Regions from separate parts of the Carnobacterium inhibens subsp. inhibens DSM 13024 genome, predicted to be linked through region 3. Evidence: predicted binding sites of a transcription regulator. Region 3 holds the regulator's gene; each other region holds the start of a gene.
The links. Region 3 encodes HrcA, which represses chaperone genes, less so after heat shock. Its sites were predicted from a motif close to TTAGCACTCNNNNNNNNNGAGTGCTAA; they were not measured.
Positions count from the first base shown of each region.

Region 1: BR65_RS06955 (Hsp20/alpha crystallin family protein) is a predicted target of HrcA. The motif match lies at 1,205-1,231, and genes of this name have one in related genera.
Region 2: groES (co-chaperone GroES) is a predicted target of HrcA. The motif match lies at 2,601-2,627, and genes of this name have one in related genera.

Region 1 covers NZ_JQIV01000006.1:1,213,063-1,219,058, reverse strand. The annotation lists gene BR65_RS06960 (hypothetical protein) at 1-409, opposite strand, end outside; gene BR65_RS13975 (hypothetical protein) at 919-1,095, opposite strand; gene BR65_RS06955 (Hsp20/alpha crystallin family protein) at 1,309-1,728, shown strand; gene BR65_RS06950 (bis(5'-nucleosyl)-tetraphosphatase) at 1,791-2,207, opposite strand; gene BR65_RS06945 (NADH-dependent flavin oxidoreductase) at 2,391-3,509, shown strand; gene BR65_RS06940 (uracil-xanthine permease family protein) at 3,732-5,138, shown strand; gene BR65_RS06935 (nuclease-related domain-containing protein) at 5,561-5,996, opposite strand, start outside.
Region 2 covers NZ_JQIV01000006.1:992,310-998,305, forward strand. The annotation lists gene BR65_RS05865 (hypothetical protein) at 180-500, shown strand; gene groL (chaperonin GroEL) at 604-2,229, opposite strand; gene groES (co-chaperone GroES) at 2,283-2,567, opposite strand; gene BR65_RS05880 (CPBP family intramembrane glutamic endopeptidase) at 2,913-3,566, shown strand; gene BR65_RS13640 (DUF4305 domain-containing protein) at 3,648-3,806, shown strand; gene BR65_RS05885 (redox-sensing transcriptional repressor Rex) at 3,829-4,470, opposite strand; gene BR65_RS05890 (ABC-F family ATP-binding cassette domain-containing protein) at 4,781-5,996, shown strand, end outside.
Region 3 covers NZ_JQIV01000006.1:333,104-339,099, reverse strand. The annotation lists gene dnaJ (molecular chaperone DnaJ) at 1-980, opposite strand, end outside; gene dnaK (molecular chaperone DnaK) at 1,111-2,952, opposite strand; gene grpE (nucleotide exchange factor GrpE) at 3,006-3,587, opposite strand; gene hrcA (heat-inducible transcriptional repressor HrcA) at 3,607-4,644, opposite strand; gene argH (argininosuccinate lyase) at 4,853-5,996, opposite strand, start outside.

The DNA of each region.
Region 1 (5,996 bases), 880 kb from region 3:
TATATAATCCAGAGAATTTGTCTTTACTATCTGCATCTGTTGCAACTGTAATAGTTTTTAAGGAATCATCATTTGAAAGTTTGAATACGCTCAATTGGTCTGACGGATCACTATCTCCGTCGACTGCAATCGTAGTAGATAGTTGTTTTTGCGGGTCATTTGTAGCTTCACCATTTAGAGTTAAATTTGTAACGGTTGCTGTTACATCAACTGTTCCTGCTGTATTTAAGCCAGCTATTTCAACTTTACCAGTCATAGATTTGTTATCTCCAGTAAGATCAATCGTTGAGTCTGCTGGGATAGTTACAGAATAAGAAGCTGTAATAGTACTCTCAACCTTTGTTTTTCCTGTGGTCGTTGTACCTTCTGCTCCAGTTGCTGCAAAAACTTGAGTTGTTGTTCCTAACATTAATCCGGCCAATAGTGCTGATGCTAAATAATTTTTTCATTATTTCCGACCTCTTTCTTATTGTATGTAAAGAACAACTCCCCACAGCTGTTTCTTTCATGGGTAAAGCTTACTCCGGATGCGTTCTCAATACTAGAGTAAATGAACATCTGTACTATAACGTACATATTGATTGCATACTAAAAAAAATCATATGATAATTAAACAAATGTTATAGAGCCTACGATTCTCTAAAAAAAGTAGTTCAGAATCCTGTGAAAACGGGGGGCTTTTTTCCGGCATTTGTTCATAAATAATTATAAAGTAAAATGTATAAGAGAATGATTATTGATTAGAAATGATAGAAGTGAGATTACATGGGAGTTTTAGAAGAGAAATAAGGCGTATTTTGCTAGTTCTAACAATATAAATAGCTTATTTAAAATTGTTTTATACTAATAGATAAAAAGAATGGCATTATTTCCTTTTGGTTTCAGGGAAATAATGCCATTCTTTTGATTTTGGATGAACTATCTTCTTGGTGTTTGGGTTCTGCCTAAGAAAAAGGCTAATGCTGCGATAGCTAAACCGATTATAATAAATAAGGTTCCAATAATGGGGTCACCAGATCTTACAGGACCAAAGTATCCAAATACTATGATAATGATACCTACTATCAATAAAATTTTTCCTAATAGATTAAACATCATACCTACCTCCAGTACAGTCTTTATTTAATTAGTATAGCAAACAATAGCGAAAGAGAATACTAATATGACTAGTAGGCTAGCTAGTAAAAAAAACTTCAAAATTTTTTTAGCACTCTGTTGACAAGAGTGCTAAATTTTATTATATTATACATGAGCAAAGGAAATACTTGCTCAAGAGGTTAAAAAAATTTTAGAAAGAGGGTTAAATTTATGAGTAATTTATTTCCAGTAGGACGTGATTTCATGAATTTTGGCAAAAACTTTTTCGAGGATCCTTTTGACCATTTATTAGCACACACGGCTAATTTTAATGTAGACATTCGAGAAGAAGAGAATGCTTATATTGTAGAAGCTGATTTGCCAGGTATGCCTAAAGACAGTATTCAGTTGAAATATGAAGACAATGTATTGTCAATTGGGGCAACTCAAGAAGAAGGTAAAGATGAAAAGGATGAAGAAGGCAACTATATCCGTAGAGAGCGTTCAACTAAATCTTACAGTCGCCAATTTTTATTGAAAAACGTCAACGAAGAAGAAATCTCAGCAGCATTTGATAATGGTGTTTTAACCGTAACATTGCCTAAGAAAGATTCTGAAGGCACAACACCTAAACAAATTGAGATCAAATAAAAAAACTAAAAAAAAGAAGGTGTTGAGACACAGATCTCAATACCTTCTTTTTAATGTATCATCTACGAGTTCTTTTTAGTTAAGTAATCCTTGGCTGCTTGAAGAATCGTTCGATCATTTTCATAAGTAACTAAAGCCAATGCTTCTTCAAAGTTTGACCAAGAGCTATCTAGAACTTCTTCATCTTGTTTATGGATTTCTTGTTCAGAAGTATAGGCCATAAAATAAATCACATCTTTTACGGTGCCTTCATAAGGAGAATAACGGACGACATGTCTGAATTGAGTGTCCAGTTCAACTGTTAGGTGTGTTTCTTCCATAATTTCTCTTAAAGCTGTTTCTTCTTCTATTTCATTGCCTTCTACATGGCCTTTAGGAAAAGCCCAGTGTCCTCCATTATGGTGTTTGATCAATAAAAATTTAGGCTCTTCTGTTTCTTTTGTAACAATTACAGCTCCACATGATTTTTCTTGTTTCATCGTGATTCCTCCAATGAGATAACGTCTTTTATTCAGTATACCAAAATCAAGGCTAAAAGTTTAGAGAGAATGATTTACTTCTAATAAGTAAGATAAATTGAAAAAAGAAGAAAAATCTTATATTATTAGAAGAATAGTTAGACGTATACTAAAAATAAATAAATAAGAAGTAGGAGAAAACGAATGAATTCAAAATACAATCCCTTGTTTCAGCCTTTTACATTTGCATCAGGAGTCAAAGTGGATAATCGGTTGGTTATGGCACCGATGACGACTAATTCCTCTTTCGAAAATGGAATGGTTACAACTGAAGAAAAAGAGTACTATAAAAGACGTGTTGCTGGGCTTGGAGCTGTCGTGACTTCATGTGCTCAAGTAATGGAAAACGGACGTTTCGCTGGTTCACTAAGTGCCGCATCCGACAACCGAATCGACAGTTTATCAAAACTAGCAAAAACGATTCAAAATGAAGGACCCAAAGCTATTTTACAAATTTTTCACGTGGGTCGACTTGGATCAAAAAGGACATTAAGAGGGGAACAGCCAGTCAGTGCAAGTGCTGTGCCACTTGATGTTGAAGGTGCAGAAGTACCCAGAGAACTATCGGATAAAGAAGTGCATGAATTGATTGATGCTTTTGGACAAGCGACAAGACGCGCGATCCAAGCAGGATTTGATGGAATTGAATTGCATGGAGCAAACAATTATATGATCCAACAATTCTTCTCTCCGCATTCCAATCGCCGTGAAGATCAGTGGGGTGGATCACTTGAAAAACGCATGAACTTTCCTTTAGCGGTCGTTCAAGCTGCAAAAGAAGCAATCCAAACCTATGCAGATAAACCGTTTATTTTTGGGTACCGCATTTCTCCAGAAGAAATAAAGGAACCCGGCATTACTATTGAAGATACTTTACAATTGATTGCTAAATTAAAAGAACAAGGACTGGATTACATTCATGTTTCAACCAATGAATGGACGCAAGCTTCAGTTCGTGATCCAAAAGTAACCAAACCTGTTGTTCAACGTATCCAAGAATCAGTCGGAAAGGATTTCCCGATTATAGGAGTTGGATCGATCATCACACCAGACGATGCTGTAGCAGCAATGGAATTAGGATTACCGCTTGTGGCTATCGGTCGTGAATTAGTGATTGAACCAGACTGGGTCCAAAAAGTAAAACTAGGAAATGAAACGGCTATTCGTAAAAAAATAAAACCAGAATATCGGGAAGATCTTACTTTGCCTGACGCTATGTGGGAGTATATTGAAAGTAGACCGGGTTGGTTCCCGATCGTTTAGTAAGAACAATAAATAGTAAGCTTGAAAAGAACTTTTCACTTCATGTGAGAGGTTCTTTTTTTGGATAAAAACACGAACATTATAAACCAGGTAAATGTAAAATAATTCGTTTTTAGGTCTTTACTTAACTCTTGTTTGAAGTTATACTATAAAAGTGTTAATTATTAACGAAATATAAGTGTATTATTAAAATTAATGTTCGTATTTAATAGGAGGGTTATTTTGGAAGAAAGAATGAAACGTCCAGCAGGAACAATCGTATTGCCGAAAAGAGAAAGAAAACAAGCGAAGGTCACACCGAAACCTGAATCCACTCTTATTTATCAAGTAGACGATAAGCCAGGATTTGTATTGATGACCCTTTTAGGATTTCAAAATATATTGACAGCCTTTGGAGGAATCGTAGCTGTACCTTTAGTGATTTCAGGTATGGCAGGGTTTGGAGTCGCGGACACCTCATATATGATTAGTGCAGCGTTGTTAGGCTCGGGTGTTGTTTCAATTATTCAATCTAAAGGAATTGGGCCAAAATGGTTTCGTGTAGGAGCCGGTCTTCCAACGATTATGGGAACCGATTTTGGATTTGTTGGTCCAGCAAATGCGGTTATCAACACAATGGGTGGCGGTATTGCTGGTTATTTTGGTGGAACGATGATGGGAGCCGTTTTAGAAATCATCTTGAGTTATTTTATTAAACCGCTAATGAAATTTTTCCCTCCTGTTGTTACAGGTACCGTTATTTCACTGATGGGATTAACGTTGATGCCTGTAGCCTTTGATTGGGTGGCTGGTGGAGTTGGTGCAGCCAACTACGGTTCGCCTCTTAATCTAGCAATTGCAACAATTGTCTTCTTATTGATTGTTTTATTAAATCATTATGGCAGTGTCAAAATTGGACCTGCAGCTGTTCTGATTGGGATCGTTGCTGGTTATGTCATGTGTATTCCGCTTGGAATGGTTGATTTTAATCAAGTTGCTCAAGCTAACTGGTTTGCTATGCCTCAATTGTTCAAATATGGTGTCAATTTTGATTTGAAATTTGCTATTCCGTTTATCTCAGGCTATCTAGTAACCGTTATTGAAACAGTGGGTGTTATGCAAACAATTGGAGCCGTAACAGAAACAGAATTAACGGATGAAGACATTGCAAATGGTGTTCGTGCAGATGGAGTCGGTTCATTTATCGGACCTGCAATGGGATCAGGTCCAGTAGCTACATTTAGTCAAAATGCTGGTTTAATTCCCTTAACTCGCAATGCTTCTCGTTCAGTAGCGATAACAGCTGGTGTCCTTTTAATGGCGATGAGCTTTTTACCTAAATTTGCGACGTTAGTTTCAATTATGCCTATGGCTGTACTTGGTGGAGCTGGAGTATTGATGTTTGGAAATGTAGCTGCTTCTGGTGTTAAATCATTATCACGTGTCAATTTTGACAACCGCAATTTGGTTATTGTCGCTGCTGGTTTGGGTGTGGGCCTTGGTGTATCATTCAGACCTGAAATTGTCGCTGGGCTACCAGGAATTCTTGGTGGATTATTCTCATCTGGGATTTCAGCTGGAACGATCGTTACCTTAGTTTTAAATATTATTCTTAAAGAAACTCCGGTGATGGAAAGCGAAACAGTTTAGCTAAAATACAAGACGTTCAGCATTCTATCTTATAGGTGGGTGCTGAACGTTTTTTTGTCGCCTTGTTGCTTATAAGAAGCCTCACTTTTACGTCATTAGGTACTTGACGTAAAAGTGAACCAACAAAATGCACTCACTCTTACGTCATTAGGTACTTGACGTAAAAGTGAACCAACAAAATGCACTCACTCTTACGTCATCAGGCACTTGACGTAAAAGTGAACTAACAAAATGCACTCACTCTTACGTCATCAGGCACTTGACGTAAAAGTGAACTAACAAAATGCACTCACTCTTACGTCAATAGGTACTTGACGTGAAAGTAGACCTAAAAAACGACCTCACTTTTCCGTGACTAAGCATTCTTCTCTAAAAGTGAGTATGAGGAATAGAGGAGTTATGTAAGTAACGGATAAATTGACTTATGATAGCTGTTTATCACTATAATAAGTCTTTTGCCCGGATAAATGATTCTGGTAATTCTTTTTTAATATCATTCGAATGCGTTCTTTGGAATAAACTTCTCCACACCATTGGTAAATCAAATTTGTCATAATAGGTTTATCAGGAAATAGGTCTTTGAATTCTATTATGCTACGTTCAATCACACTTGTAATGATTTCTTTGTGTCCACATATAGAACAAACGTAATTTTGTCTTGTGTCTATATGACTAGTTGAAAAACAAATTGGACATATGATTCCTTTCTTTAATTGATCAAAATGATAAGTAGGTAAATTATCAGGGCGATAATTTTCATTGTGTAACTTTTTAAGTTTATTCGCAAGTTCCAAATGTTCATTCTTTATTAATTTTTTTTGATTCGATAAAGCATTAAAGTGCTTAGGTAATTGATTT
Region 2 (5,996 bases), 660 kb from region 3:
AACTCCGTTACCTTTCTATTGCTTTATGCTTTATGGTATGATTAAAGATACCTACTATCCCTTTTAAGAACGTTATAAAGGTTTGAAGAAATTAAACTTAATAAATTCATTTTATAATTAGCTTCTTTGATTTATTGACAGAATTAGGTAGACAGATTTAAAAAACGAGTTGTAGAAAGGTGATAAATTTGACTTTTAAAGAGTTCGAAGAATATCTAGATGCTAATTTAGGAAGCAAAAGAATCTTTTTTGAAAAAGCTATGGATGACCAAATACGAAGAAACGCCAGAAGACAACCTGCAAAAAGGTGGAATGAAGCAAAATTAGAACGTGCTGTCGACCGTATGTGGACAGATATGGCTAGAAGTATTTATGACAAATTCAAAATCACGATCAAAGCTAAATCTTCTGACCCTTATCAAGAATGGGTCGAATTTTTTGAAAAGAATGATGCCATTGAAAACTTAGATGAAATGATGACAGATTTAGAATTCGAATAAAAGTACAGCCCTCTTACACTGCTGTTTTTTTATTCTATAAAAAAAGACGTACACTAAAGGATTCCTTTAATGTACGTCTTTTTTACTTGTCAGGTTTAATGATTTACATCATGCCGCCCATGCCTGGATCCATTCCCATTCCGCCCATTGGAGCATCTGGTTTTGGTTGATCTGCAACAACAGCTTCAGTTGTTAACAATAGAGCTGCAACACTTGCTGCATTTTGTAAAGCAGAACGTGTTACTTTAGTTGGGTCAATGATTCCAGCTTCGATCATATTTACCCATTCATCAGTAGCCGCGTTATATCCTACGCCTAAATCAACGCTTTTTAATTTTTCAACAATAACAGAACCTTCAAGTCCAGCATTTGTTACGATTTGACGAACAGGTTCTTCAAGAGCACGGATCACGATTTTCACACCTGTTGCTTCATCGCCAGTTGCTTCGATTTCAGAAACTTTACGTTGAACATTGATCAACGCTGTTCCACCACCGGAAACGATTCCTTCTTCAACAGCTGCACGAGCTGCATTTAGAGCATCTTCAATACGTAATTTTCGTTCTTTTAATTCTGTTTCAGTAGCAGCTCCAACTTTGATAACGGCAACTCCGCCAGAAAGTTTAGCTAAACGTTCTTGTAATTTTTCTTTATCAAATTCAGAAGTTGTTTCAGCTGCTTGAGCTTTCAATAAAGATACACGGTGTGAAATAGATTCAGCAGAACCGGCACCTTCAACAATTGTTGTTGCATCTTTTGTTACAACAACTTTGCTTGCATGCCCTAATTGGTCAATAGCTGTATCTTTCAATTCTAGACCTAAATCTTCAGTAATAACTGTTCCGCCAGTTAAGATAGCAATATCTTCAAGCATAGCTTTACGACGATCTCCAAATCCTGGAGCTTTAACAGCAACAACATTGAATGTTCCACGTAATTTGTTTAATACTAATGTAGGAAGAGCTTCTCCATCCACATCATCAGCAATAATCAACAATGGACGTCCTTGTTGTAAAATTTGTTCTAATAATGGAAGGATTTCTTGAATATTAGAGATTTTTTTATCCGTAATTAAAATGTATGGATTTTCTAAGTTAGCTTCCATTTTATCGTTGTCTGTTACCATGTATTGAGATAAGTAACCACGATCAAATTGCATACCTTCAACAACGCCTAATTCTGTTTCAATTCCTTTAGATTCTTCAATTGTAATAACGCCATCTGTTCCAACGCGTTCCATTGCTTCAGCAACCAATTCTCCTGTTTCATTGTTGCCTGAAGAAATAGCAGCAATTTGCGCAATTGATTCTTTTGAATCTACTTTTTTAGAGATAGCAAGCAATTCTTCTACAGCCACTTTTGTCGCCATTTCAATCCCGCGTCGAATACCCACAGGGTTAGCTCCAGCAGTTACATTTTTTAATCCTTCGCGAACAATAGCTTGTGTTAAAACAGTTGCTGTTGTTGTACCGTCTCCAGCAATATCATTTGTTTTAGAGGCAACTTCTGAAACAAGTTGTGCTCCCATATTTTCAAAATGATCTTCTAATTCAATTTCTTTAGCAATTGTAACACCATCATTTGTAATAAGTGGTGAACCGAAAGATTTTTCTAAAACAACATTTCTTCCTTTGGGTCCTAATGTTACTTTAACAATATCTGCTAAAATATCTACTCCACGTAACATTGATGCACGTGCGTCTTCAGAAAATTTAATATCTTTTGCCATTTTTCCTTCACCTCATTAATTTAGTTTGTTCAGTAGTTTTGCTTTAGTTTTATTTAATCGATGACTGCAACGATATCGTGCTCTTTTACCACTAAATATTCTTTACCGTCATATTTCACTTCTGTTCCAGTATATTTTTCAAATAACACAGTATCGCCAACGTTAACTGACAATGCTACTCTTGAGCCGTTTTCTAAAATACGACCTTCCCCAACAGCAATAACAGAACCTGTTTGAGGTTTTTCTTGAGCTGAACCTGGTAAAACAATCCCGCTGATTGTTTTTTCCTCTTCCTTAGCAACTTCAATAATGACACGATCTCCTAATGGTTTTAACACGTAAATCCCTCCATCTAAATTATTTCTTCGATTTTAGCACTCAAACAGACCAAGTGCTAAACCACTTCTTAATAATAACAAATATAGAAAAGAATGCAAGAATTTTTATCTCAATTCTTTCTCCTTTTTAAATGAGCTCTTTTCCATTAAAATATAAACTAGCTCATATTATCTGTTGTATTCATTTGCCAACATTTTATGGTATACTGAAAAACGAAGTATTTTTAGTATTATATAGAATAAAGTTTCCTCTTCTTACTTTTAGAGGCTTTTATTCGTTGTATTAAACCAATTTACCAAACTGTGGAAACGACAGTTCATCTCGAAAAAAAGAAGGTCTTAGTCATGTTGAAGAAACTTACTCGTCACACATCTGTTTTAATGATCGTATTTTACTTAATTGCTCAATTCTTACCGGCAGTGATTCTTGCGCTAGCTCCAAAAAGTTTACAAACAGAAGCAGCTATTTATGGAACAATTTTCAGCTTTTTTATTGGAGCAATTGCTATGCTGCTGCTTAATCGAAAGTCAACCATTCGAAATTCGTTGACTTTAGCTCCCTCTGTGCCTAGAAAAAAAGTGATCTATTGGGGAATTATTGGAATACCCTTAGTCCTTTTGGTTCAGTATCTCGCAAATCTTATTGAAATAGTAGTATTGGGACTTCCAATAGCTTCGGAGAATACTCAAAGCATTCTTTTGATCGTCGATAAGTATCCGATTTATCTTATCATTGTTTCTATATTAGGACCAATCATGGAAGAATTTGTTTTTAGAAAAGTTATTTTTGGTTTCTTATATGATCTTACAGGGCCTATAGGCGCTGCAGTAATCAGTGCATTACTCTTTGCTTTTATGCATCTTGATGGACATATTTTACTTTATTCTAGTATGGCTTTTGTTTTCAGTTTTCTCTATAGTAAAACTAAAAATATTGCTGCACCAATGATTACTCATATTGCTATGAACACATTAGTTATGTTAGTAAACTTCATATGAGGGATTACTATATGTTAGAAAGGAATTTTTCATTTGATAAATAAACGTAATTTTATAATGCAAATCATTTTTACTTACTTGATGTCTGGAATATTCATCTGGTTTGCTATTGATTCAGTAGGCAATTCTGGCTGGACATTTTTCTCTATCCTTTATGTATTGTTTTCTACTAGTTATTTTGTTAGAGCTACAAAAATACTCGAAATTTATTTCAAAATCAAAAAAGGAAACAAACCATAAAAAACGGTTTGTTTCCTTTTTTTTAATCTTTTGTAGGTTTGTAATGATCTAAGAAATAAATCAATGTTTGCAATTCATTTGTTAAATCAACGTTTTGGACTCTTACATCATCCGGTACAGAAATTCTGTATGGGGTGAAATTTAAAATACCTTTTACATTTGCTTCTACTAATCGATCAGCCGTTGCTTGTGCTACAGATGATGGAATGGTAATAATAACAATTTCAATTTGTTGCACTTTAAGTTGTTCAACCATGTCGTCCATGTGATAAATAGGAACACCACTTAAAATAGTGCCAACGATTTCTTGATCGATATCAAAAGCTGCACTGATTCGCATGTTGTTGCTTTGATGGAAGTTATAATTCAATAAAGCATGTCCTAAATTCCCTACTCCAATTAAAGCTACATTTGTCAATCTATCTTGTTTAAGTGTCTTACTGAAGAAGTTCATTAGATCCTCAACATCATATCCGTATCCTCTTTTGCCTAAGGCTCCAAAATAAGAAAAGTCTCTTCGAATTGTAGCACTATCAACTTTAATAGCCTCACTCAATTCAGTTGAAGAAACACGTACTTTTCCGGAATCATGTAAGAATCGCAAATAGCGATAATAAATCGGCAATCGCCTAGCCGTTGCATTGGGTATTTTCTTTTCTACCATTCTTTTATCCTCCATCAGTCTTTAGTCTAATTTCTCCAATTTTTTTGCTAGTTCAATTCACAAGCAAATCATTATATATTTTACTTCACAATCTTTTTTTAGTGAACGTTCTTATTATATCATTTTTTTTGTATATTACTAGTATTAATTTTTGTCATTCATTCCAATCTCTATTTAACATTAGTGTCAAAATTCACAATAATGCTTGTGAAGCCACTTCTAAAAAGTTAGCTTTTTTGGGTTTGTAATTTCACTCAGCCCAAATCTATGATAAACTACTAATGAGAATGATGAAATGAGGACCAAGACTATGATTCTATTACAAGCACAACACGTTGCCCGCTATTTTGGAGCAGATGTGTTGTTTGAAAATATTTATTTAGAAGTACAAGAACATTCGCGGATTGCCTTAGTTGGAAGAAATGGTACAGGTAAATCTACTCTTTTAAAAATGATCGCGGATATTGAACAACCGGATGCTGGAAAAATCGTCAAAGGAAAGCAAGTCAGTATTGGCTACTTAGCACAAAATACCGGTCTAGCTTCTGAAAGAACGATTTGGGATGAAATGTTGACCGTTTTTGAATTGGTCATTCAACTAGAAAAAGATATGCGTTCGATCGAACAGCAACTTGGTGACCCTGATTTGTTATCTGATGAAGAACTTTATACAGCAACTTTAAATCGCTATGACCACATCCAACATCGTTTTCGTGAGGAAAATGGGTTTGGTTATCAATCTGAGATTCGTTCTGTGCTGCATGGTTTTCGTTTTTACGAAGAAGATTATACTAAACAGATCAGTCAGCTTTCTGGTGGACAAAAAACACGCTTAGCATTAGCAAAATTATTATTAGAAAAAAAAGACTTATTGATTCTTGATGAGCCTACAAACCATTTAGATATTGAAACTCTCAGCTGGCTGGAAACCTATTTGCAATCGTATACTGGTGCCTTACTGATTGTTTCTCATGACCGCTACTTTTTAGATAAAGTAGTGAATGAAGTTTATGAGATCAGTCGTCAAAAGATTACTCATTATAAAGGTAATTATTCAAAATATTTAGATTTAAAAGCCGCTCGTCTTGAACAAGAATGGAAAGAATTTGAGAAACAACAAGGCGAAATTGCTAAGTTAGAAGATTTCGTCAATCGTAATTTAGTCCGTGCGTCAACTACTAAACGTGCTCAAAGCAGGCGCAAACAATTAGAAAAAATGGACCGTATCGATAAACCTCAAGGCGATGAAAAGTCTGCTCGTTTTTCATTTAAAACTGAAAAAGAAAGTGGCAATGTTGTTTTAACTTTATCCAATGGTGCGATTGGGTACGATGGAACCATTCTATCTCGCCCTGTTGAATTAGATGTTCGAAAATACGACTCGATTGCTTTAGTCGGACCAAACGGAATCGGAAAATCAACATTGCTAAAATCACTTATCGATCAACTTCCTTTGATCCAGGGCGAAAAGCATTTGGGTACAAATGTTTCATTGGGCTACTATGATCAAGAACAATCCGACTTAA
Region 3 (5,996 bases):
CCGCGTAATTTTGGTGCTCCTTTGCCTCTCAAGCGGAAGTTCGTTTCTGTTTGAGTTCCAGCAGGTATTTTAAGTTTAACTTTACCATGGACGGTTGGAACTTCAACTTCATCCCCTAGAGTAGCTTGGACAAAATTGATCGGCAATTCATAATAAATTTCTGATCCATTTCGTTCAAATTCTTTGCTGGGTTTCACACGGAAAACAACATATAAATCGCCGTATGGTCCGCCATTCTTACCGGCTTCACCTTGACCGTTCAAGCGCATTTGATTTCCATCTTCAACACCTGCAGGGACAGTCACTTTAACCGTATGTTTGTCTTTCATGTGTCCAGAACCATGACAAGTTGGACAAGACTCTTTAATTTCTTGACCAGTACCATGACAAACATCACAGGTTTGACGAGTCATTACTCGACCAAGCGGAGTATTCCGTTCAACATTTAATGAACCTGTACCATGACATTTAGAACACGTTACAGGGTGAGTACCAGGTTTAGCACCATCACCATGACACGTTTTACATTCTTCTTCACGGTTGTAGCTGATCGTTGTTTCTTTACCAAAGATAGCTTCTTCAAATTCAAGATTTAAAGAGTACTGTAAATCTTCTCCTTGGCGAGGAGCGTTTGGATTGTATGAACGACCTCCGCCACCAAAGAATGATTCAAAGATATCTTCAAATCCGCCGCCACCGAAACCACCACCAAAGCCACCGCCGCCGAATCCGCCACCGCCTGCTCCAAAGTTTGGATCAGTACTTGCATGACCATATTGATCGTAAGCAGCCCGTTTATTCGCATCACTTAATACTTCATAAGCTTCAGCAACTTCTTTAAATTTTTCTTCTGCCCCAGCTTCTTTATTAATGTCTGGGTGGAACTTCTTTGATAATTTTCGGTATGCCTTTTTTATTTCATCATCGGAAGCACTTTTTGATACTCCTAATACTTCGTATAAGTCTCTTTTAGCCATAATTTCCCTCCATCGTTACGTATGACAATTTTTATCTATCCTCTAAATTAGCCTTAATGAGCATAGCATATCTAGAAGAAAAAGCCAAAAGCAATTTGCCTTGGCTTTCTCATTCCATCATCTATTGATACGATTATTTATTGTCGTCATCGACTTCTTCAAAATCAGCATCTACAACATCGTCAGATCCACCTTGTGTTCCTTCTTGTGCATCTTCAGGGTTAGCTTCTGCTTGAGCTTGAGCGGCTTGTTCATACAATTTAACTGTTAGAGCTTGTACGATTTCATTCAAAGCATCGCGTTTAGTTTTCATTGCTTCAATATCATTTGCTTCAACAGCAGCTTTTAATTCGTCACGAGCTTCTTCAGCTTTTTTAACTTCAGCTTCATCAACTTTACCTTCAAGTTCAGTAATCGTTTTATCAACTTGGAATAATAATTGATCCACTTCGTTACGTAATTCTACTTCTTCTTTACGAGCTTTGTCTGCTTCAGCGTTAGCTTCTGCATCTTTAACCATACGTTCGATTTCTTCATCGCTTAAACCTGAAGAAGATTTAATGGTAATCGTTTGTTCTTTTTGAGTTCCTAAATCTTTCGCACTTACGTTAACGATTCCGTTTTTATCAATATCAAATGTTACTTCGATTTGAGGAATACCACGAGGTGCAGCAGGAATATCAGTCAATTGGAAGCGACCTAATGTTTTGTTGTCAGCTGCCATTGGACGTTCACCTTGCATAACGTGTACATCAACAGCTGGTTGATTATCAGCAGCAGTTGAGAATACTTGTGATTTACTTGTTGGGATCGTTGTATTACGATCGATCAATTTAGTAAATACGCCACCCATTGTTTCAATACCTAATGATAATGGAGTAACATCTAATAATACGATGTCTTTAACATCACCAGTGATAACTCCACCTTGGATTGCAGCACCCATTGCTACAACTTCATCAGGGTTAACTGATTTGTTTGGTTCTTTACCAGCTTCTTTACGTACAGCATCTACAACAGCTGGAATACGTGTTGATCCACCTACTAAGATAACTTCGTCAATTTCAGATGTAGACAATCCAGCATCTTTAAGAGCTTGACGAACAGGTCCTTTAGTACGTTCTACTAAGTCATAAGTTAATTCGTCAAATTTTGCACGAGTTAAGTTGATTTCTAAGTGCATTGGTCCAGCTTCACCAGCAGTGATAAATGGTAAGCTGATTTGTGTTGAAGTTACACCTGATAAGTCTTTTTTAGCTTTTTCAGCAGCATCTTTCAAACGTTGAACAGCCATTTTATCTTTAGATAAGTCAATGCCGTTTTCTTTTTTGAATTCAGCTACCAAGTAGTCCATGATTTTGTTATCAAAATCATCTCCACCTAATTTGTTGTCTCCAGCAGTAGACAATACATCAAATACTCCGTCACCTAATTCAAGGATAGAAACGTCAAATGTACCACCACCAAGGTCAAATACTAATACTTTTTCTTCTTTGTCTGTTTTGTCTAAACCATAAGCTAATGCAGCAGCAGTTGGTTCATTTACAATACGTTCAACTTCAAGACCAGCAATTTTACCTGCATCTTTAGTTGCTTGACGTTGTGCATCGTTGAAGTAAGCAGGAACAGTGATAACAGCTTTATCAACTGTTTCGCCTAAATAACTTTCAGCATAGCCTTTCAAGTATTGAAGAATAGTTGCAGAAATTTCTTGTGGAGAGTATTTTTTTCCATCAACTTCTACTGAATAGCCAGCTTCGCCAATATGACGTTTGATTGAACTAATTGTGTTAGGGTTTGTTACAGCTTGACGTTTTGCAACTTCTCCTACTTGCATTTCTCCATTTTTAAAAGCAACGACTGAAGGAGTCGTACGGTTACCTTCTGGATTCGGAATAATTTTTGCTTCTCCGCCTTCTAATACAGCTACTGCTGAGTTTGTTGTTCCTAAGTCAATTCCAATAATTTTTCCCATTTTAAAATCCCTCATTTATATATTATTTTAGTTTTTTTATATTTTTATAAGCATTATTGAGCAACGATAACCATTGCTGGACGTAATACGCGTCCCTTTAAATCATACCCTTTTTGTAAAACTTGTACAACTGTTTCACTTGTTTGACCTTCTTCAACAGGTACGGTTTGAATAGCCTGATGAAAATTAGGATCAAAAGGTTTATTTAAAGGATCGATAACGTCAATTCCTTCATTTTTTAATGCAGTGTTGAAGGTTTCCATTACCATTTCGATCCCTTTTTTCAAACTTTCTCCATGCTCATCTTTTACTTCTATAGCTAGAGCACGTTCTAAGCTATCAATAACTGGAAGTAATTCTGTTGCTAAAGACTGTGAACGGTACTTAGCCGCATCTTCACGCTCTTTTGCATTGCGTTTTTGGATATTTGCCATTTCAGCTTGAACACGCAAATATTTGTTTTCCATTTCATTTAAAGCAGCTCTTGCTTCAGCAAGTTCATCAATTTCTGGTTGTTGTTCTTCTTCAACAGATTCAGTATTTTCTGCTCTATTTTCAAGAGTTTCTTCTACTGTTTCTATTGTTGATTCTTCAACGACTTCTTGTTCTTGCTTATCTTTTTTATTTCTAGCCACATCAACAGCTCCTTTTTGATTAATCATCTACTGAATTGTAGTAGTCGATTATTTTTCTTGAAAGCTCATGTCTAAATACATCCACAAGTCCAATCATTTTTGAATAAGGCATATTCGTCGGACCTAACAAAGCGATAACTCCTGAGTTATATCCTGCAATATCATAGCTAGCTGTAATTAAACTAAACTCATTAAAGAGTTCATTATTTAACTCAGTGCCAATTTTCACAGTGATTCCTGATGTACTAGGAATCAATAGAGAAGATAAATCATGAGTACCATCCATTAAGGAATAAATAGATTTGAATTTCTCAACATTCAACTCACTTGAGAAATCTAGTATATTCATTCTTCCACCTACATGCATCCGATCTTGTCCAGCTTTCATAAAAATACTTTCAAAGATGTCCATCATTCCTTCACTTGTCTTAACATATTTGTTCAACAATAAAGGAATGTCTGTTTTCAGCCTTCTAAAGACTTCCATTAGTGGCAATCCAACTAATTGTTCATTAAAGATACGAACAATTTTTTCTAACTCATTAGCATCCATTGATTTTGGAATAGTAAATACCTGGTTCTCTACATGGCCCTTATTGGTAACTAATATGGCCATGACTTGATAATCATTTAATGGTACCAAACGAAAACCGGTCAAGATACTCTCTTTGATCTCAGGACCTAACGCGATAGCTGTGTAGCTGGTCAAACTTGAAAGCAATTCAGCCGATTGAAAAACAATTTCATCCAACTGTCTAAATTGATTTCCTAATGCACTCTTGATGACTGCAAGATCTTTTTGTTGTATTTTTGCTGGATGAACCAGATAGTCCACATAAAAACGATAGCCTTTTAATGAAGGAACACGACCTGATGACGAATGTGTTTTTTCAATGAAGCCTAGTTCTTCAAGACGTCCCATCTCATTCCGAATGGTAGCAGAACTAAAATTAATATCCGCTTCATTCATTAAGGTCTTAGACCCGATTGGAGTCTCATATGAAGTGTATAAGCGAATGATAGACTTTAAGATCAAAATCTGCCTTTCAGTTAACATTTACATCACCTCTTTTTAGCACTTGAAACTATTGAGTGCTAACACATGTATTAATTTACCAAATATAACTAATTCTGTCAATAATTTTTGCTTAATTTTTGACTAATTTTGACGTTTATTTTAATTGATCTCATTAACCTTGATATTTCAGCATTTCTAATTAAAAAAAGCGGCATTAAAAATGGTATGCCCATTTTTAATACCGTTTCTATTGGATTAAACTGCACTCTTTCTTAGCTTTTTTTATTTCTTGTTTGACTTGAACGAATCCAGTGCCGCCTAAAGAATTTCTTCTTTCAACAGCCATACGAGAGTCCAGCAAGGCATAAACATCTTCTTGGATGACTGGTGCGACTTTTTGAAACTCTGCTAACGGAATATCTTGTAAAAACCCACCATTCTTCAGGCAGTTTAATACAAGTTTGCCCACGATTTCATGTGCTTCTCTAAACGGTATACCTTTTGAAGCAAGATAGTCAGCCAATTCAGTCGCATTTGAGAAATCCTGAGTTGTTGCTTCACTCATCTTCTCTTCATTGATGACCATACCTTCTAACATGCCAGAAAAAACTTTCAAACACTCTTTGGTTGTTTTTACCGTATCAAACATACCTTCTTTATCTTCTTGTAAGTCTTTATTATAAGCTAATGGCAAACCTTTCATTATTGTTAATAATGAAAATAGATTGCCATATACTCGACCTGTTTTCCCTCGGATCAATTCTGCCATATCTGGATTTTTCTTTTGCGGCATAATTGAACTTCCAGTAGAATAAGTATCCGTCAGACTAACGAATTGGTATTCATGACTGGTCCAAAGAATGATTTCTTCACAAAAACGGGAAAGATGCATCATCACTATACTGCTGTTTGACAGAAACTCAATGATATAGTCACGATCACTTACCGCATCTAGACTATTTGAATAAATAGAATTGAATCCTAGTTGTTCAGCAGTCTCTAAACGATCAATTGGAAAAGTAGTACCGGCTAGAGCTGCAGCACCTAAAGGGGAAAAATCGATTCGTTTGAAACTTTCTTGATAGCGTTCGAGATCTCGTTTAAACATATTATAGTAAGCCAACAGATGATGAGCAAAAGAAATCGGTTGTGCATGTTGCAAATGAGTGTAACCAGGAATAATGGTCTCAACATGATCTTCAGCTTTTAGCAAAATAACTTTTTTTAAGTCTTCCAGCAGCTCAGAAACTTCTCCAACCTGTTTTTTCAAATAAAGATGCATATCGGTCGCTACTTGATCATTGCGACTTCTGGCCGTATGCAGCTTTCCTGCCACAGGCCCAATTTCTTTATGAAGAAGCGTCTCAATATTCAAATGAATGTCTTCATTT